Regions from separate parts of the Microbulbifer sp. ALW1 genome, predicted to be linked through region 3. Evidence: predicted binding sites of a transcription regulator. Region 3 holds the regulator's gene; each other region holds the start of a gene.

Region 1 (5,119 bases), 1.0 Mb from region 3:
CACCGCTGGCGCAAGTGCCTGCCCGGTGGCGCTGTGCTCGGTTTCTGGCTGTTTCTCGGCGCGGCACTGCAGCAGGCAAGCCTGCTGTACACCACCGCCGGTCGCGCCGGTTTTATTACCGGCTTCTACCTGCTGCTGGTGCCGGTGATCGGGCTGTCGCTGGGGCACAAGACCAATCGTTGGACCTGGGCCGGGATTGCCCTGGCCCTGTTTGGCCTTTACTGGCTGGCGGATTTCTCTGAGGAGGCGCAACTGATTGGGGACCTGATGGTGTTTGCGAGCGCGTTTGTATTCGCGATCCAGGTGCTGTCGGCCGATTACCTGGTGCATCGCTACGATGCACTGCGGTTGGCGGCGATCCAGTTTCTGGTGTGCGGACTGCTGTCTGCCATTGCGTCCTTCGTGGTGGAATCGCCTTCGCTGCAGGACGCTGTCGATGCCGCCTGGCCTATCGCCTATATGATGGTGTTTTCTACTGCTATTGCGTTCACCTTTCAGCTTCTGGGGCAGCGCAATGCGGCGCCTTCTCACGCCACGGTGATCATGAGTCTCGAATCGGTATTTGCAGTGGCGGCGGGCTGGTTGTTCCTGAACGAAATGCTGAGCGCGAAGGAGCTTGTCGGCTGTGGTTTGATGCTTGCCGGTATGGTGATCAGCCACTATGGCAATCACAACGGAACGCACCATTAATAGGTCGGTTTCTGCACATGATTGACTGGTCACTATTGGCGCTATTTGTGCCGACGTTTTTCTTCGTTTCCATCACGCCGGGCATGTGCATGACCCTGGCGCTCACCATGGGGATGGCCTTTGGCGTGCGCCGCACCCTGTGGATGATGCTGGGCGAGCTGTGCGGTGTCGCCGTAGTGGCGGTGTCTGCGGTGCTGGGTATCGCCGCCTTTATGCTGAAGTATCCAGGTGCCTTTCAGGTCTTCAAATACTGTGGCGGGGCTTATCTCACCTATCTGGGTGTTCAGATGTGGCGCGCTCGCGGGCGTATGGTGCTGGTGGAGTCAGCCACCGGTGCTCAGGCGCAGATTCCGGCCGTGAATATGGTGGTGCAGGGGTTCGTTACCGCGGTGGCCAACCCCAAAGGCTGGGCATTTTTTATTGCCTTGCTGCCGCCGTTTATTGATCAGGGTAAAGCGCTGCTGCCTCAGATAACGGTACTGCTCGGGATTATTCTGGGCCTGGAGTTTATCTGCATGCTGATTTACGCCAGTGGTGGTCGCACACTCAGCAAATTATTGCACCGGGGTGAAAATGTGCGCCTTATGAATCGTATCGCGGGCACCTTGATGCTGGGCGTGGGGGTATGGCTCGCGCTAAGCTGACGGTAGAGGGATCAAACTGAACATAAGGAGATGAGATGAAGGCTGGAAACGTGTTTGTGCCGCTGCTGATGGTTGTGCTGATGCTACTGGCAGGTTGCGGTGAGCGCGGTGCGCAAAAATCGGGTCAGGTGCCGCAGGCTGGCGCCAACGTTGAAACCGGATCGACTGCTGATCAGGCCGAGGAGGCGCCCACGTCTGAGACAGAATCCGCTGAAGGCAGTGTGCAGCTTGCGGATACCCTCTGGGTTATGCAGGCTCGCGGCAGCCGCCAGTGTGAAGGTGGCGGTCTGTCGGTAGAGCAGAGTCGCGGCAAACTGGTACAGGGTGGTATTACGGTCATTGAGTCCCGCTGCGGTGTGCGCAAGGACCGAATGTACCCCTCGGTATGCGGTGGTGCCACGGGCGATATCCTGTTACATCGAATAAAAACTGAATTGCTGGATGCCGCCCTGGAGTTGGGCTTTGATCCGGCGGGCAAGGTGCCTTACGAGTTTTCAAGCTGTAAGGACCGGGGAGCGGGCGGCCCGGTGGATCGATAAATGTTATTGCTCTGGACGTTTGGGGGGAATCCTGGTGGGAAGCAATCTCGATGCTTCGGGTCTCGGTATTGAGGAATTGGCGGCTGCGCTCGGCAGCGCCCTGCAACAGCTCAACTGGCGGGTAACCACAGCGGAATCCTGTACCGGTGGTGCCATTGCGGCCGCGATCACTTCCGTGGCGGGATCGTCCGCCTGGTTTGACGGCGCGGTGGTTTCATACGCGGACCGTATCAAGCGGGACTTTCTCGGTGTGGACCAGCTCGACCTGGATACCGTCGGCGCCGTCAGCGAGTCGGTGGCCCGGCAGATGGCAGTAGGGGTCTTGAATCGGCTGGACGCGAACCTGTCTGTTGCCGTTAGTGGTATTGCCGGCCCTGATGGTGGTAGTGAGGACAAGCCTGTGGGCACTGTCTGGATTGCCTGGGCGCACAGCCAGGGGCAGGAGCCCGTAGAGGCGGGCGCCGTGCGCATGCATTTTCACGGCGGCAGGAGAGATATTCAGCGGCAGACGGTGGCGGAAGCGCTTAAGCGGATGCTGGCGGTTGCCGAGGCCCACTGCAAATCGTGACTGGCTGGTGACTTTCGGCGGGTATTGCGGCGGGTATTTCACCGGGTTTTCCCTTCTCCCCGTTTCCTCTGGCCGTCGCTGGGCTAATTCCGGATTACTGGTTGCTTATACAGTAATTTTTCTCTAAGCTTCCCTCCCATCACCAAACGTCAAGTACACGGGAAGGGTCATGGATTCCAACAAAGACAAAGCTTTACAGGCGGCGCTGTCACAGATCGAGCGCCAGTTCGGCAAGGGCACCGTCATGCGCATGGGGGATAAGGGCCGTGAGCGTATCCCCGCGATTTCTACCGGCTCCCTCGGGCTGGATGTCGCCCTCGGTATTGGCGGCCTGCCTCGCGGCCGTATTGTTGAAATCTACGGTCCTGAATCTTCCGGTAAAACCACGCTTACCCTGCAGGTAATCGCCGAGGCTCAGCGCAAGGGCGGCACCTGTGCCTTCGTGGATGCGGAGCACGCGCTGGATCCAATCTATGCCGAAAAGCTCGGTGTCAATGTGGACGAGCTGATCGTATCCCAGCCGGACACCGGCGAGCAGGCGCTGGAAGTGGCCGATATGCTGGTGCGCTCCGGTGCGGTTGACGTGCTGGTCGTGGACTCCGTAGCGGCCCTGACCCCGCGTGCGGAAATCGAAGGTGAAATGGGTGATACCCACGTTGGCTTGCAAGCGCGTTTGATGTCTCAGGCCCTGCGCAAGCTGACCGGTAATATCAAGAACACTAATACCCTGTGCGTGTTCATCAACCAGATCCGGATGAAAATCGGGGTGATGTTTGGCTCCCCGGAAACCACTACCGGCGGTAACGCGCTCAAGTTCTACTCCTCTGTTCGCCTGGACATCCGTCGCATCGGCTCTGTGAAAGAGGGCGATGAGGTGGTGGGCAACGAAACCCGGGTCAAGGTGGTCAAGAACAAGGTGGCTCCACCCTTCAAGCAGACCGAGTTCCAGATCATGTACGGCCAGGGTATCAACCTGCTGGGTGAAATTGTCGACTACGGCGTGAAGTTGGGGCTGATTGACAAGGCTGGCGCCTGGTATAGCTACAAAGGCGACAAGATTGGTCAGGGTAAGGCCAATGCGGTGAAATTCCTGAAGGAAAATACCGATATTCGCAATGAAATCGAAGGCCAACTGCGTGCGCAGTTGCTGGAAGATGTCGCACCGGCACAGCCTGAAGAGCTGGAAGCTGCGGAAGACTGATCTTGTCTTCCCCCCAAGATACCATCGGCGGCAGCGTAGAGTGGCCGCCGGTGGAATCCCTCATAGATTCGACGGCCCCGGCGCTGTCACCATCCTCCGTATCTTCCCGGGGGGAGTCCAAAGCGCTCACCCAGGCCCTGTATAATGCGGCCATCGACCTCCTCTCACGTCGGGAGCACTCCTGTCAGGAGCTGCGCCGAAAGCTTTCCGCAAAGCACCCCGAGGCGAATTTCGACGAAGTACTGTCGCGGTTGCAGGCACTTAATTACCAGTCTGATCAGCGCTTTGCAGAGGTGTTCTGCCGCTCGCGGGTACAGCGGGGGCAGGGTCCTCTACGTATTCGCCGAGAGTTGCAACAGCGTGGTGTCCATGGCGATCTGATTGCCAGTGCTCTGGAACAGGTCGAAACGGACTGGTTTGCTCTGGCTGCCGAGGTGTTACAGCGCAAATTTCGCGGGGCAATCAATCCTGCACTGCCGCGCGACCAGCAATTCAAAGAGCGCGCCAAACGACAGCGTTACCTGGCTTACCGCGGCTTTTCCTCGGACGCTATCGCCTGGGCCATTGATGCAGATTGCTGACCAGCTTCGTTCCCCTCTCATTGTTCCCCTCCCATCGTTCCCCCCCTTAGTTTGCCGGTATTAAAACGCCGCCGCATAAAATCTGACCAGTTCCGGTCTGTAGGACAGCTTTCGATTAGCCGAGTCTGGATATGTCCTTCATAATGGCGCACAGGTCAACAATTGTGGGCTGCACACTCTACGAAGAGTGATCAAATACAGGCTCGAAAGGGAGTAGCCAGGCCTGGCGACATTTAAAACAGAGAAAGGCTTACCTTATGGATGCCATTTCCTACTGGCCCCTTGTGGGTGTCCTTGTGGTTGCTGCGGGTTTTGCCCTGCGGATGAATCCTCTGCTGGTGGTGACCCTGGCGGGTCTCGCAACGGGCACCGCCGCCGCTCTGCCGTTTACCAACATACTTGAAGCCCTCGGTGAAGGCTTTGTTCACACCAGAACACTCTCCCTTATCCTGGTTCTGCCACTTGCCGTAGTCGGCCTGCTGGAACGCAATGGTTTGCGGGAGCAGGCCGCTCGCTGGATATCCCGGTTCAAAAGCATCTCCGCCGGTCGTCTCCTGGCTCTATACCTGTTTGTCCGTGAAACCAGTGCGGCACTGGGTTTGACCAGTCTGGGCGGGCATCCGCAAATGGTGCGACCTCTGCTTGCGCCGATGGCAGAGGGCGCTGCGGAAAAATCCCTGGGATCTCTGAGCGACGATGAGCGTCAGAAGCTGCACGCCATGTCTGCCGCGACCGACAACGTGGGCCTTTTCTTTGGTGAAGACATTTTTGTGGCCTTTGGCGCCGTTGTTTTGATGTATACCTTTTTGGCCGAGCGCGGCTATGAAGTTGAGCCCATCCATATTGCACTCTGGGGTATACCGACGGCGCTTTGCGCATTGATCATCCACGGTATC
Region 2 (5,119 bases), 1.1 Mb from region 3:
AATGTCCTGATAGTGGGTGCCGCTGGCAATACAGGCGCGCATCATGGGTTCTGCGGTAGCAGAGAATGGGCCGGCGCAGTGAATCACCACGGCAACGTCTTTGAGCGTGCGGGCCAGGGCCTCTTCATCGTCCAGGCTGACGGCAATAGCCGGCAGTCCCAGCTCGTTGGCCAGCGGTTGCAGCTTGGCAGCACTGCGGCCGGAGAGAATGGGCTTCAGCCCCTTGGCGACGGCGTTGCGGGCAATCAGCTCACCGGTATAGCCATAGGCGCCGTAAATCAGGATCTGTTTATTGTTCACCGAGTGTCCTTATTGTTCTCGATCTTCTTATCAATCGGGTAACTGTTGTTACAGGCGTTTGTTACAGGCGTTTTTCCAGAGCGAAGCGCGGAACCTGCTGCCCGTCTTTTTCCACGGTCTCTGCAAACATCGCCAGAGGGCGGGCCCAAACGCCGAACTCATCATACAGAGCGCGGTATATGGCCAGTTGTTCCCCGGTTTCACTGTGGGTGGCAATTTCCATCAAATGGTATTGCTTGCCGTTTTTATAGTGGCGATAAATGCCCTTGCTGATCGGATCCATGTGCATCCTCCTCAGGAGAGGTGGTAAGGGGAGAGCTGGATCTGGTTGACGCGTTGCCCGTGTAGCACAGCGATACCGCTGTAACGGCGCTCTCCGGTAGAGGTAAATTCGAATTCGTACTGGCGCAGCAGGCGCACCTGGCCGCTCTTGTCGCGCTTGAGGCGAGTGCGCTTCAGCATCACCGTATCATCCAGCAATTGCACGCCGGTCTCTTTACAGTGCGCCTTTACGATCCTGCGCACCCGGTCCTTGGCGGCCATGCCGGCCCAGAAATACCAGGCTGCCAGTATCAGCAGGAAGATCCAGAAAAGGTCGCCCAGTGAGTAATACATAGGAGGTACGTTTTGCTATCTTTCGTGGGCGCAAGAATACCACCAGCGGAGGGACTATGCCCGGCACGATTCTCATCACCGGCTGTTTCCCCAAAAGTCTTGTGCCACGGGGGGGAGTGATGTCACCACCTGTTCTAAGTAGCTGTTCTAAGTAGCTAATCTAAGTACCTGGGGGGCGAGATTCCCTGGTTGCGCGATTTTTAAGTAAAAAAGTAACTATCAGGGGAGAGGCAACAGATCCAGGTGCTGGGCGATCTGGCCCAGTGACATCAGCATACACATGGTGATCACCAGCGGACGTATGATGCGGGTACCACCTGCCAGCATGGTGTGGCTTCCGATAAACGCGCCCAGCATTTGCCCGGCCATCATGGCTCCGCCGATAACCCACACCACTTTGCCGCCAGTGGCAAACAGGGCGAGCGAGACCACGTTGGTGGTGAGGTTGAACAGTTTTGCCCGGATTGTTGCGGTGAGCAGGGTTTGCCCGCGAAAGGCAACCCCGGACGCAGCAAAAAAGGTCCCGGTACCGGGGCCAAAAGCGCCGTCATAAAAGCCCACCACAGGCACGCACGTCAGTGCCCACTGTTTTTCACTCAGTTTTCCCTGGCGTTCGCTGTTGCCCAAATTGGGGGTGAGCCAAACATACAGTGCGACGCACAACAACAGCACTGGAATCACCCAGTTGAGCCAGCTTGTGTCCACCCGCTGAATCAGCCAGGCGCCCACACCAGCGCCAATGCCTGCAGTAACCACCGGAAGAATCAGCGCGCGCTCGCGCAAGTGGCCCTTCGAATACAGCGTGGCTGTCGCGGTAAAAGTGCCGAGTATCGCCTGGCTTTTGTTGGTCGCCAGCGCGGCAACTGGCGGCAGGCCGGCGAGCAGCAAGGCGGGCACCGTCAGTAACCCGCCGCCACCGGCCAGGGTATCCACCCAGCCCGCCAGCATGGCAACAGCAAACAGAATCAATAGCAGGGTAATGGTGATATCCATCGGGTACTTCTTGTGTGAGTCGGACTTGGGGTGTCAGGGGGCAGTGGTGCGCGCTTGGATAGGCAGCTTGAGCTTGCCGGCAATCAATGCCTCCTTGCGTGCCTTGGGCCACTTCTTGATCTGCATTTCCAGTTTTAATGCATCGGAATGGCTGTCGACACCCTGTTGGAATTCCAGTGTCAGGGGGCCGCGACCGCGCAGCGCCTTGGCGGCTTTGGGGCTGCCACTGCTGTGCTCTTCAAAGCGCCGCTCTACATCTCGGGTAATACCCGTATACAGCGAGCCGCTGTTGGTGCGTATCAGATAAACAAACCAGCCAGACAAAACATAACCGCCGATTAAAAAAGACTTTGCTGGTCACCGGATTGTGGCGGCAGAAAAAAGCGGCTGCAATCCAGGTCCAGCTTGCGTTCATTCAGTCCCAGTTTGCGACAGGTTACCCGAAACCGCTGCTGCAGTAACTGAGCAAAGACACCGGTGCCTCGTTGGCGCTGGCCGAATTCGGTCTGGTTGTCTTTACCGCCGCGGCTCTGTTGCACCAGGCTCATCACGTGCTGTGCCCGCCCCGGGTAGTGTTCTGCTAGCCACTGGCGAAAGAGCGGTGCCACCTCAAACGGTAATCGCAACAGTATGTAAGCGGCGTGAATCGCGCCCGCCTGCTGCGCCTGGGTGAGAATGGCTTCCAGTTCTGAATCGTTCAGTGCCGGAATCATGGGCGCGGCCATCACCGCGGTGGGTATACCGGCACTTGCCAGTGCTTCGATGGTGCGCAGGCGTGCTGCCGGCCCTGCGGTGCGTGGCTCCAGTTTGCGTTTCAATGCATTGTCCAGCGTGGTTACGCTGATGCCTACATGTACCAGGTTGTCTTGCGCCATTTCCGCCAGTATCGGCAGGTCACGCAGAATCAGCTGGCTCTTGGTGACGATGGTCACCGGGTGCTGGTAGCGCTGCAGTGTTTCCAGTAGCTGGCGGGTGATCTGCTTTTCTTTTTCCAGGGGCTGGTAGGGATCAGTATTGGTGCCCATGGCAATGGGACTGCACTGGTAACTTTTTTGGCGCAGTGCCTTTTCAAGCAGCTCCGCGGCATTGGGTTTGTAAAACAGCCGGGTTTCGAAGTCGAGCCCTGGCGACAGGTCCATATAAGCGTGGGCGGGGCGGGCGTAGCAGTAGACGCATCCGTGTTCGCAACCCCGATAGGCGTTGATCGACTGGGTAAACGGAATATCCGGGGAGTTATTGGTGGCAATGATGGATTTGGCCTTTTCCTCGATCGCCACGGTGTCAATCCGTTGCTGCTGTTCCAGGGCCTGCTCCCAGCCGTCGCTCTCGCGGGTGCTGACCTGATCCACAAAGCGCCCCGCCAGGTTACTGATGGCGCCGCGCCCCTTGAGGGATTGGGTAGGGTTGTCAGGGGAGTCGTTGGCCACGGAATTTAAGGCTGTATGTTTGTCCAGTTGTTTGGGGAGTTTATGACTGGATCCCAGCCAGTGCAAGGAAACTGCGAAGCACATACAATGACTACTTGGTTTTCGTCGGTTTTTCGTCGGTTTTTGTTAGTTTCGATGATTCTAGGGCAGGGAGCAGGGGATGGATCTTCATGCGGTAGCCGCGATCAAGGCATTCGCGGTCAATGTATTACAGGTGTTTGCGATGCTGTTCGCCTTCGGGCTGGTGTTGCTGGTGCTCTATGTGGTGTACCTGTATCTCTCGGATGTGAGTCAGACCAAGCAGGCCATTCGCCGCAACTTCCCTGTACTGGGGCGCTTTCGCTACCAGTTTGAGCACCTAGGTGAGTTTTTCCGGCAGTACTTTTTCTCACTGGACCGGGAAGAGATGCCATTCAATCGCGCCCAGCGCAGCTGGGTATACCGCGCCGCAAAAAACGTGGATTCCACCCTGGCCTTCGGTTCCACAAGACCCCTCAATCAGCCTGGGGATATCGTGTTCCTGAACCATCCCTTCCCGACCCTAGCCAAAGACGCGGTACCACCGCGAGAGGTTACGGTGGGGGAAGGCGCCGCGCGCAGACCCTATACCACCCGCTCCATCTTCAATATTTCGGGCATGAGCTTCGGCGCCCTGTCGGTGCCAGCGGTTGAAGCGTTGTCGAGAGGCGCGGCCAAGGCGGGGATCTGGCTGAATACCGGCGAGGGTGGCTTGTCGCCCCACCACCTGGTAGGCGGTTGTGATGTCGTCTTCCAGATCGGTACCGCCAAATACGGAGTGCGGGATGAAGAAGGCAACCTGTCAGACGACAAATTGAGGGAGGTGGCGGCCCATGAACAGGTCAAAATGTTCGAGCTGAAACTCTCCCAGGGCGCCAAGCCGGGCAAGGGCGGCATATTACCGGGAATCAAGGTAACGCCGGAGATTGCCCGGGTGCGCGGTATCCCTGTGGGGATGGACTCCATCAGCCCCAATGGCCACCCGGAATTCCGGGATGTGGCCGGGCTGCTGGATATGATTGGTCATATTCGCGAGGTTACCGGTAAGCCTGTCGGTTTCAAGTGCGTGATTGGCAGCAGCGACTGGCTGCATGAATTGTGCGATTTGATCCGGCGGCGTGGCCTGGAGTCCGCACCGGACTTTATTACCATCGATAGCGCTGATGGTGGCAGCGGTGCCGCGCCCCAGAGTTTGATGGACTATATGGGATTGCCCCTGAATCGCAGTCTGCCACTGGTGGTTGATCTTATCGCCGAGTACGGGTTGCGCGAGCGCATCAAGATTATCTGCGCGGGCAAATTGCTGACGCCGTCCATGGTGGCCTGGGCGCTGGCGATGGGCGCCGACTTTATCAATTGCGGGCGCGGTTTCATGTTTTCCCTCGGCTGTATCCAGGCCATGCAGTGCAATAAAAATACCTGCCCGACCGGTGTCACTACCCACAACCCGGATCTGCAGCAGGGGCTGGATCCCATGGACAAGGCCGAGCGGGTTTACCATTACGCGCGCAACATGGTGTACGAAGTGGGCACCATCGCGCACTCCTGTGGTGTCCCCGAGCCACGCCAATTGCGCCGCGCTCATGTCGAAGTCATCAATGAGCGTGGAACCCCGGTGCCATTGTCCGACCTGGTGCCGGAAGTAAAACCCAAGTCCGTGATCGCCTCCGATCGCGATTCCCAATAATCGACCCATCGGGAGTGAACCATGGAAGGCGTAACCACACTGGTCGGCCAGGGGTTGTATATGGCAGTTGCTGCGGTAG
Region 3 (5,119 bases):
TATTCGCGCAGCGCACTGCCAAAGCCGGCTGCTGCCGAAAGTGCTAATGCAGTAAATTTTTTATTAAAAATCAAAAGCTTATGGGTAAATCACTGGTCATCGTCGAGTCGCCGGCGAAGGCGAAAACGATCAACAAGTATCTCGGAAAGGACTTTGTCGTGAAGTCCAGTATCGGTCATATCCGGGATCTTCCTACTGGCGCCTCCAGCAAACAGCCGGTGGATGCCAAAGAGCGTGCTCGCAGAGCGGCGGAAACCCGCAAGCTGTCTCCGGAAGACAAAGAGATCTACAAGCGCAAGAAAAGCCGCGAGCAGCTGATCAAGCGCATGGGTATCGACCCGGATCACAACTGGGAAGCCCACTACGAGATCCTGCCGGGCAAGGAAAAGGTGGTCGATGAGCTGCGCAAGCTCGCCGCCAACGCCGATCATATCTATCTCGCGACGGACTTGGACCGCGAAGGGGAGGCCATTGCCTGGCACTTGCGCGAGTCAATTGGCGGTGATGACAGTCGCTATCGTCGCGTCGTGTTTAACGAAATTACCAAATCTGCGATTCAGGAAGCCTTTAAAGACCCGGGCCCACTGGATATTGATCGGGTCAATGCGCAGCAGGCGCGGCGTTTCCTCGATCGTATCGTGGGCTACATGGTTTCTCCGCTGTTGTGGGAGAAGGTCGCGCGCGGCCTTTCCGCTGGCCGCGTGCAGTCGGTCGCGGTGCGTCTTGTAGTTGAGCGCGAGCGTGAGATACGCGCGTTTATTCCCGAAGAATACTGGACCCTGTTTGCCGACACGCAAACCGCCAAGTCCGACGCCCTGCGCCTGGAAGTGAAAAAACAGGCCGGTGATGCCTTCAAGCCCACTAACGAAGAGCAGGCCATGGCCGCGCTGAAGGCGCTGCAGACCAGCGACTTCACTGTGAGCGCCCGGGATGACAAGCCCACCAGCTCCAAGCCCGGTGCACCCTTTATTACCTCAACGCTGCAGCAGGCTGCCAGTAACCGCCTGGGCTTTAGCGTGAAGAAAACCATGATGATGGCCCAGCGCTTGTACGAAGCGGGCTACATCACCTATATGCGTACCGACTCCACCAACCTGAGTGCCGAAGCCGTGTCTTCCGTGCGCGAATTTATTGGTGAGAATTACGGCGATAAATATCTGCCGGAAAACCCCAATCGCTATAGCAGCAAAGAGGGGGCACAGGAAGCGCACGAGGCGATTCGCCCATCCGACGTGCGGGTAAAGCCGAACATGCTGTCCGGCATGGAGCGCGATGCTGAGCGTCTGTACACCTTGATCTGGCAGCAGTTTGTGGCCTGTCAGATGACACCCGCCCAGTTTACTTCCACCTCGGTCGTGGTAACGGCGGGTGACTTTGAGCTGCGTACCCGCGGCCGGGTAATTCGCTTTGACGGCTTTCTGAAAGTGGCACCGGCGCAGACCAAAAAAGACGAAGACCTGGTACTGCCCGATATCAAGGTGGGTGAAAAGCTCAACCTCAAAAAGCTGGATCCGAAGCAGCATTTCACCAAGCCGCCGGCGCGTTTCAGTGAAGCGGCGTTGGTTAAAGAGCTGGAAAAGCGCGGCATCGGCCGGCCGTCCACCTACGCATCGATTATTTCCACCATTCAGGATCGCGGCTACGTACGGCTGGAAAACCGTCGTTTCTACGCGGAAAAAATGGGCGATATCGTTACCGACCGCCTGAGCGAAAGCTTCAAAAACCTGATGGATTACGGTTTTACCGCCAGCCTGGAAGAGTCCCTGGATACGGTGGCAGAGGGCAAAAAAGGCTGGAAAGACCTGCTTAACGAGTTCTATTCCGACTTTAGCCAGCGACTGGAAGTGGCGCAGGACAAAGAGGGCGGCATGCGCCGCAACTCGCCGACGGATACGGATATCGAGTGCAGCCAGTGCGGTCGTCATATGCAGATTCGCACCGGCTCCACCGGCGTCTTCCTGGGCTGTTCCGGTTATGCGCTGCCGCCGAAAGAGCGCTGTACCAACACCATGAACCTGGTGTCTGGTGAAGAAGCGGTGGATGCGGACAAGGACGAGGATGCAGAAACTCGCCAGCTGCGCGACAAGCGCCGTTGTGGCAAGTGCGGCACCGCCATGGACAGCTACCTGGTGGATGAACACCGCAAACTGCATATCTGCGGTAACAACCCAGACTGCAATGGTTTTGAGGTGGAGAAGGGCACCTTCAAGATCAAGGGCTATGATGGCCCGCTGATCGAGTGCGACAAATGTGGCAGTGATATGCAGCTGAAGTCCGGCCGTTTCGGCAAATATTTTGGCTGTACCAATGAAAGCTGCAAAAACACCCGCAAATTGTTGAAAAGCGGACAACCGGCGCCCCCAAAAATGGACCCGGTGCCCATGCCAGAGCTCGCCTGCGAAAAAGTCGAGGATACCTACATCCTTCGGGATGGCGCTTCCGGCCTCTTCCTGGCAGCGAGCCAGTTCCCGAAAAACCGGGAGACGCGCGCGCCTCTGGTGAAGGAGTTGCTGCCCCACAAAGATGAGATAGATCCCAAGTACAGCTTCCTGTTTTCCGCGCCCACGGAAGACAACGAGGGGCGGGATACGGTGGTCCGTTTCAGTCGCAAGACCCAGGAACAGTACGTTCAGAGTGAGGAAGAGGGTAAAGCGACGGGCTGGAAGGCCTTCTACAACAATGGGAAATGGGAAGTAGAAGCCCCAGCGAAGAAGGCTGCTGCAAAGAAAGCACCCGCGAAAAAGGCGGCTGCAAAAAAGGCACCAGCCAAGAAAGCTGCGGCTAAAAAGGCGCCGGCCAAAAAAGCGGCCGCCAAGAAATCCCCTAAAGAAAATTCCTAAAGGGTAGGCCTGTACTTGAGTAACCCCTATACCGGCACAGTGGCCTCGGCCCTGCGCAAATGCCAGATTCTGCTCCAGTCGCTGGATGAGCAGGGCAATACCGAAAACCCCTTCCTGCAAGCTGCTTTGCAGGAAGGGGCGTTATTGCAACTGTGGCGGGCATATCGTGCTTTTCTCGGCGAGCAGTCCCACCAGCTGGGTCTGGGCACTGGTGTTGTGCCGGAATCCGCAGCGGCGCTGCAGAGCCTGCTGACGGCCCGGGGCAAATTCAGTGCGGACGTCGGCGAGCTGGTGAGCTTGGCGGAAAACCCGGATAGCTGGTTTTACCCGCTGGCAGCTGCTTGGAGTGGGCTCTGGAAGCTTCCGGCTAGCGCCGGGCAGGGGCCTGACGGAGGGGCGGGCGTACAAACACTGATTCCGGTGCGGCAACTGGAAGATATGCCGGTCGCGGTGGACCCCGAGTGCCTCAACCGCTGGTTGCGGGGGCTTACCGAGCTGGTGCAGCGGCAGCGGGTACAAGGCGAAGAGTGGTAGCGCCTTCAGCGGGCGCCGCAGATTAATCACTTCCCCCTGTGTTACAATGGCGGAAAATCATGCTGTAACTGGAGAAGTGAATGTCTTCTGAGACCTACGAAATCATCGAGTTGTCCAATGGTGATGTGGCGCTGCGACGCGCTGGTCACAAGGGAGACCCGCTGGTGCGTATTCATTTCTCAGCGGAGAGCCTCGAGTTTTTACGTGAGCACAAGATTGCCATTGCCCGCGCTATGCTGGAGGCGGGAATTGAGGCGGTGCAGGATGTGAACGAGCTGGAAGCGGAGCCGGAATCCTTCGAGGAAGACGTGGATGTGACCGAGCACACGGTACACTGAGCTTGCTCGAACGTACCCCGCAGCGTCGGTGATTTCGGCCGCTGTAACGGGCTGTAACGGAAAGATACGGGGCGAATCGTGTATCAAAGGCCGTGAAAGACGCATAAAAAAACAGGGCTTGAGGCCCTGTTTTTTTATGTCTGGAAGGTGCCGAAAGCGATGCCTTAAAAGGGATTCTGACGAATCACACCAACCGCCAAACCTTCAATGGCGAAATTCTTGTCACGCATATCCACCTGAATAACATCGAAGTCATCATTCTCCGGCAACAGCTGGATGGTTGCCTGGTTGCCGCGTCGCTTGAACCGCTTCACGGTCACTTCATCTTCAATCCGTGCCACTACTATCTGGCCATTGCGGATGTTGTCCGTGCGTTGTACGGCCAGCAGGTCGCCATCAAAAATACCGGCGTTCTTCATGCTCATGCCGTGTACCCGCAGCAGATAGTCCGCCGGTGGGTGGAAAAACTCCGCCGGGATCTCGCAATACTCTTCAATATTTTCTTCCGCCAGTACCGGATTACCTGCCGCGACCCGGCCAACAATGGGCAAGCCGCTCTGGTGGTCTGGAATCCGGATACCGCGTGAGGCGCCGGCGACCATTTCAATTGCGCCTTTACGCGCCAGTGCTTTGAGGTGTTCCTCTGCCGCATTCGGAGAGCGGAAACCGAGCTCCTGGGCAATCTCAGCTCTGGTGGGTGGGTATCCGGTATCGTCCAGATACGTTTTGATCAGTTCCAGTACCTGGGCCTGGCGAGCGGTAAGGTTTGTCATGCGCACTTTCCTGTTGTCTGTATTTTTATACAGTTGCTGGGATTATATACAGATTTCTCTTGCACGCAATCTTCCGGGGGAGTGTGTGGGCTAGCTGCTAGACTTGGGGTACCTGTCGGCTTTCAGGTTGTATGGGCATCCAGTTCCCCAGGAGGGGAGTCGGGCAATAAGGAGAAGGCATATGCTGGACGCAAAAATGCCAGAAGCGTGGCGCGTGCTGCGAATTCAATCGGAACTCGTCGATGGTATCGAGCGCCTGATTACATTGAAGGGCGCGGTGACGGTTTTCGGCAGTGCAAGATTCCGTGAAGATGCGGTGGAGTATCAGGAAGGTGTGCGCCTGGGCGAGTTGCTTGCCAGTGAAGGGGTGCCGGTTATTACCGGCGGCGGCCCCGGGATTATGGAGGCCTGCAATCGCGGTGCATTTACCCAGGCTGGTGCCTCAATCGGCCTGAATATTGAATTGCCATTTGAGCAGACGCCGAATCCCTATCTCGATATCAGTCTGCACTTTCGCTACTTCTTTGTGCGGAAATTCATGTTCGTGAAACATGCCGTTGGCTTTATCGCCATGCCCGGCGGGTACGGAACCCTGGATGAACTGTTTGAGGCGCTGACGCTGGTACAGACGCAA
Region 4 (5,119 bases), 1.5 Mb from region 3:
AAGTACGTTTCCATCTACGGCGCCAAAGGGCTCGCGTATATCAAGGTGAACGACCGGGCGGATCTGGAAAATGGCCTGCAGTCTCCGATCGTCAAATTCCTGCCGAACGAGGTGCGCGGGGCGATTTTGGATCGTCTGCACGCCGAAAACGGCGACCTGATTTTCTTCGGCGCGGACTCCGCTAAAGTAGTAACTGAAGCCCTGGGCGCGCTGCGCTGCAAGCTGGGTGAAGACCTCAACCTGTACGTGTCCGAGTGGGCGCCGCTGTGGGTGGTGGACTTCCCGATGTTCGAAGAGAACGATGACGGCAGTGTTACCGCGCTGCACCACCCGTTCACGGCACCTTCCTGTTCCGCAGAAGAGCTGGAGAAGGGCCCGCTGGAAGCGCTGTCGCGCGCCTACGATATGGTACTGAACGGTACCGAACTGGGCGGCGGTTCCATCCGTATCCACAATCAGGAAATGCAGCAGACGGTATTCCGCGCCCTCGGCATTGACGCTGATGAGCAGCGCGAAAAGTTCGGCTTCCTGCTGGATGCGTTGAAGTACGGTGCGCCGCCCCATGGTGGCCTGGCCTTCGGCCTCGACCGCCTGGTGATGTTGATGACCGGCAGCGACTCCATTCGCGACGTCATCGCCTTCCCGAAAACCCAGAGCGCGGCCTGTGTCATGACCGATGCGCCGGGAGCGGTGGACGCCAAGCAGCTGCGCGAACTGAGTATTCGCCTGCGTCAGAAGGAAGAGCAGGTAGGCTAAGTTAGGAAAACCCCACAGGCGCCTGCAAGCGGGCGCCTGTGGGGAGACAGATTGAAGCAAGACCGGAGATTTATCGATGGCTGGACACAGTAAATGGGCCAATATCAAGCACCGCAAGGCGGCGCAGGATGCCAAACGGGGTAAGGTTTTTACCAAGATCATCCGCGAGTTGACCGTCGCCGCCAAGGGTGGCGCCAACCCCGATGACAATCCCACACTGCGTACTACCATCGACAAGGCGTTGGGCGCGAATATGAAGCGCGACACCATCGATAAAGCCATTGCCCGCGGGGCGGGTAATGCGGATGGTGATAACTATGAAGCGGTAATCTATGAAGGTTACGGTGTCGGCGGTGTTGCGGTTCTGGTTGAGTGTCTGACCGACAATCGCAACCGCACGGTAGCCGATGTGCGTCACGCGTTTACCAAGCGCGGTGGCAACCTGGGTACCGACGGTTCCGTGGCTTACCTGTTCTCCCGCAAAGGTCAGATGTATTACGAGCCGGGTGCCAGTGAAGATGCGCTGATGGAAGCCGCGCTGGAGGCGGGCGCCGAGGACATTGAGACCAACGACGACGGCAGCATCGAGGTCACCACCGAGTTTACCGATTACATGTCGGTAAAAGATGCGCTGACCACGGCCGGTTTCAAGCCCGACAATGCCGACATCGCGATGATTCCCTCCACCACGATTCCACTGGACAAAGAGGGTGCCGAAAAAGTGCTGGCGCTGGTGGATATGCTGGAAGACCTGGACGATGTGCAGAATGTATACACCAACGCGGACATCCCGGAAGAGGTTATGGCCGAGCTCGCTTGATCTCGCCGCGCTGTCATTGCTCTCTCGCTTCGAATGCCCCGCCCGTCGGGGCATTTTTGTATCTGCCGGTATTCAATGGGCGCGCGGCAGTGATACCGGCCTTGACGCCCCGGCAGCAGCTTGGGACACTTCCCGCATTAATTGTATAAATGTACAGGGGTTGAAGGCCGTGACTCGAATTTTGGGGATCGATCCCGGCTCGCGCAAGACCGGTTATGGTCTGATCGATGTGGATCGATCCCAGGCCCGTTATGTGGCCAGTGGTGTCATCCGGCTGCCCGACGGCCCCTTGCCGGAGCGTCTCAAGCTCATTTTTGACGCGGTCAGCCAGATTGCCCAGCAGTACCAGCCACAGCAGATGGCCATCGAGAATGTCTTCATGTCCAAGAGCGCAGGCTCCGCCCTCAAGCTGGGGCAGGCGCGGGGGGCTGCCATAGTCGCTGCCACCCACGCAGACCTGTCGGTAGCGGAGTACGAGGCGCGCAAGGTCAAGCAGGCGGTGGTGGGTAACGGCGGGGCCGACAAGCTGCAGGTGCAGCACATGGTCAAGACCTTGTTGAAGCTGCCGGCTTCTCCCCAGGAGGATGCGGCGGATGCCCTCGCCGTGGCACTTTGCCACATGCATACCATGCAGACTCTGATTCAGTCCTCAACGGGGAGCCGGGCGCGTTTCCGTCGCGGGCGCCTGAGCGTGATTTAGTGGCCTGGGTTGTAGAGCTTTGGCCCTGAGAAATAATTGAAACTGGAAGCAAAATGATAGGAAGACTCAGCGGCATTCTGGCCGCCGTGCAGCCCCCTCAGTTACTGGTCGATGTCCAGGGGGTGGGCTACGAAGTGCTGGCTCCCATGACCACCATTTTCGAGTTGCCCCAGTTGGGCGGCAGCGTGCAGCTGCACACGCACCTGGCGGTATCGGAAACATCGCAACAACTGTTTGGTTTTATTCGTGAATCCGACCGTCAGTTGTTTCGCACTTTGATCAAGGTCAATGGCGTTGGCCCCAAGATGGCTCTGGCGATCCTGTCCGGGCTCGATGGTGCGGCGCTGGCCCGCTGCGTGGCGGATGACAATGTGGGCGCGTTGGTAAAGGTGCCTGGGGTCGGTAAGAAAACCGCTGAGCGCCTGATCATTGAATTGCGCGGCAAGCTTGCGCCGCAAACCGGCGACCTCGGCGATATTCCGTTGATGGCCGCCAATGCTGAGCCGAAGGTGGATCACGCTGGCGAGGCAGAGAGCGCCCTGGCCGCGCTGGGGTATAAGCCCACCGACGCCAGCAAGATGGTCGCCCGTGCCGCGAAAGATGCACCGGACGCCGACAGCGCCACCCTGATTCGCCTTGCTCTCAAGAGCATGGCGCCCGCCTAACCGAATTGAGATGACCCTGTGATCGAAGCTGACCGCCTGATTGCTGCTGAACCGATTGGCCCAAGTGGGCAAGAGGAGCAGTACGACCGCGCTGTGCGCCCCAAGACACTGTCTGACTATGTCGGGCAGCCGGTGGTGCGCGAGCAGATGGAAATCTTTATTCAGGCGGCCAAACTGCGCAAAGAGGCGCTGGACCACACATTGGTGTTCGGCCCGCCTGGTCTCGGCAAAACCACCCTGGCCAATATCATCGCTGCGGAAATGGGTGTGGCGATCAAGACCACCTCGGGACCTGTGCTGGAAAAGGCCGGCGACCTTGCCGCGATCATGACCAACCTCGAACCCGGTGATGTGCTGTTTATTGATGAGATTCATCGCCTCAGCCCCCACGTCGAGGAGGTGCTGTACCCGGCGATGGAGGATTACCAGCTCGACATCATGATTGGTGAGGGGCCCGCGGCGCGCTCGATCAAGCTGGACCTGCCACCTTTTACCCTTGTCGGTGCGACCACTCGCGCGGGTTTGCTGACATCGCCGCTGCGGGATCGCTTCGGAATCGTCCAGCGTCTCGAGTTTTACAATGTCGAAGATCTCACCAGTATCGTTGCCCGTTCGGCCCGCCTGATGGGGGTGGAAATGGACGAGGGTGGTGCGTATGAGGTTGCGCGCCGTGCTCGCGGCACGCCGCGTATTGCCAACCGTTTACTGCGCCGGGTGCGTGACTACGCCGAAGTAAAACGCGATGGCCACGTCTGTGCCGAGACTGCGGATCTGGCGCTGAACATGCTGAATGTCGATGCCAGCGGGTTTGACCAGCTCGACCGCCGTGTGCTGCTGACCATGATCGAGAAATTCGATGGTGGCCCCGTGGGGGTGGATAGTTTGGCCGCAGCGGTGAGTGAAGAGCGGGACACCATTGAAGATGTTCTCGAACCCTACCTGATTCAGCAGGGATACCTGGCCCGCACCCCGCGAGGCCGGGTGGTGACGGCGCTGGCCTACGAGCATTTTGGTATCCCGAAGCCTGACCGCACCTGACGAACCAGTCTACATCCTGTAGCATGTCCCTTTCACGTCGCTGCATGGCTTCCGCGCTAGTGTTGGCCGGTAGCCCCAAAGAGCTAATAAAGAGCCAATGGTGTCGCAGCGGCGGCCTCGGTTTGGCAAGTAAAAGCCGAGAGCAAGAACCGAAAACAAGAAAATAAATCGCGTTTCAGTGGCAGTCGGCCAAGTTAAGGACGGTGCGTGTCAGAGCCTTTCAATATTCCCATTCGCGTCTATATCGAAGATACCGACGCTGGCGGAATCGTCTATTACGTCAATTATTTAAAGTATATGGAGCGGGCGCGCACAGAATTGGTCCGCTCCCTCGGCTATGATAAGCCAGCGATGCCGCAGCAGGGTTTGTTGCTGGTAGTGCATTCAGCGGAGGTTCAGTATCGGCGGTCTGCAATACTGGACGATCAATTGCGGGCCAGTGCCGCCATAGGCAAGCTGGGGCGCGCCGCAGTCACGTTTGAGCAAAAAATCTGGCGCGGTAATGAAATTATTTGTGAGGGTGTGGTCAAAGTGGCCTGCGTGGATGACGCCAGCCGCAAACCCTGCGCTTTACCTGAAACCATCTATCAAGCTTTGAAGGCAGTGAGTCGATAACATGAATGCCGGTGAACAACTTTCTCTGTGGGGACTGATTTCCAGTGCCAGCCTGTTGGTGCAGCTGGTCATGCTGCTGCTTCTGCTGGCCTCGGTGATCTCCTGGGTAATGATTATTCAGCGCGGTACCTACCTGGCGCGCGCCAAGCGCTCGATGGTCAATTTTGAGCGCAAATTCTGGTCCGGCGCCGACGTCAACCAGCTGTTCCGCGACGGCAATGCGGCGGCAGAGAGGGGCAAGATCGACGGTGTCGAGTCCCTGTTCCGCGCCGGTTTTACTGAGTTCACCCGCCTGCGCCAGCAGGGCAAAAGCAGCCCCGCGGCCGTTATGGAAGGCACCGAGCGCGCCATGCGCGTGGCCATGTCCCGGGAGCAGGAAAAGGTGGAAATGAACCTGCCGTTCCTGGCGACCGTCGGCTCTGTCAGCCCCTATATCGGCCTCTTCGGCACCGTGTGGGGCATCATGAATTCCTTCCGTGGTCTCGCCACCATGCATCAGGCCACCATTGCCACCGTGGCGCCGGG

What was found. The regulator LexA, encoded in region 3, represses DNA repair genes until DNA is damaged. The targets are predictions, from matches to a motif close to ACTGTNTNTANANACAGT.
Region 1: a site for LexA is predicted at 2,538-2,555, ahead of recA (recombinase RecA). Genes of this name have one in related genera too.
Region 2: a site for LexA is predicted at 3,346-3,363, ahead of GRX76_RS08875 (PA0069 family radical SAM protein). Genes of this name have one in related genera too.
Region 4: a site for LexA is predicted at 1,717-1,734, ahead of ruvC (crossover junction endodeoxyribonuclease RuvC). Genes of this name have one in related genera too.

The regions. Positions count from the first base shown of each region.
Region 1 covers NZ_CP047569.1:2,253,877-2,258,995, forward strand. Annotated here, with positions in the region: gene GRX76_RS09260 (DMT family transporter) at 1-690, shown strand, start outside; gene GRX76_RS09265 (LysE family translocator) at 708-1,334, shown strand; gene GRX76_RS09270 (hypothetical protein) at 1,370-1,873, shown strand; gene GRX76_RS09275 (CinA family protein) at 1,908-2,441, shown strand; gene recA (recombinase RecA) at 2,611-3,642, shown strand; gene GRX76_RS09285 (regulatory protein RecX) at 3,645-4,223, shown strand; gene GRX76_RS09290 (DUF969 domain-containing protein) at 4,481-5,119, shown strand, end outside.
Region 2 covers NZ_CP047569.1:2,161,098-2,166,216, forward strand. Annotated here, with positions in the region: gene GRX76_RS08850 (trans-acting enoyl reductase family protein) at 1-300, opposite strand, end outside; gene GRX76_RS08855 (DUF1653 domain-containing protein) at 362-583, opposite strand; gene GRX76_RS08860 (DUF3301 domain-containing protein) at 595-915, opposite strand; gene GRX76_RS08865 (TSUP family transporter) at 1,135-1,908, opposite strand; gene GRX76_RS08870 (GIY-YIG nuclease family protein) at 1,942-2,232, opposite strand; gene GRX76_RS08875 (PA0069 family radical SAM protein) at 2,247-3,335, opposite strand; gene GRX76_RS08880 (FMN-binding glutamate synthase family protein) at 3,496-5,040, shown strand; gene GRX76_RS08885 (sodium:proton antiporter) at 5,062-5,119, shown strand, end outside.
Region 3 covers NZ_CP047569.1:3,250,931-3,256,049, reverse strand. Annotated here, with positions in the region: gene topA (type I DNA topoisomerase) at 81-2,840, shown strand; gene GRX76_RS13530 (DUF6586 family protein) at 2,856-3,374, shown strand; gene GRX76_RS13525 (hypothetical protein) at 3,455-3,712, shown strand; gene lexA (transcriptional repressor LexA) at 3,877-4,485, opposite strand; gene GRX76_RS13515 (TIGR00730 family Rossman fold protein) at 4,667-5,119, shown strand, end outside.
Region 4 covers NZ_CP047569.1:1,799,720-1,804,838, forward strand. Annotated here, with positions in the region: gene aspS (aspartate--tRNA ligase) at 1-756, shown strand, start outside; gene GRX76_RS07275 (YebC/PmpR family DNA-binding transcriptional regulator) at 833-1,576, shown strand; gene ruvC (crossover junction endodeoxyribonuclease RuvC) at 1,746-2,276, shown strand; gene ruvA (Holliday junction branch migration protein RuvA) at 2,330-2,941, shown strand; gene ruvB (Holliday junction branch migration DNA helicase RuvB) at 2,960-3,979, shown strand; gene ybgC (tol-pal system-associated acyl-CoA thioesterase) at 4,187-4,594, shown strand; gene tolQ (protein TolQ) at 4,596-5,119, shown strand, end outside.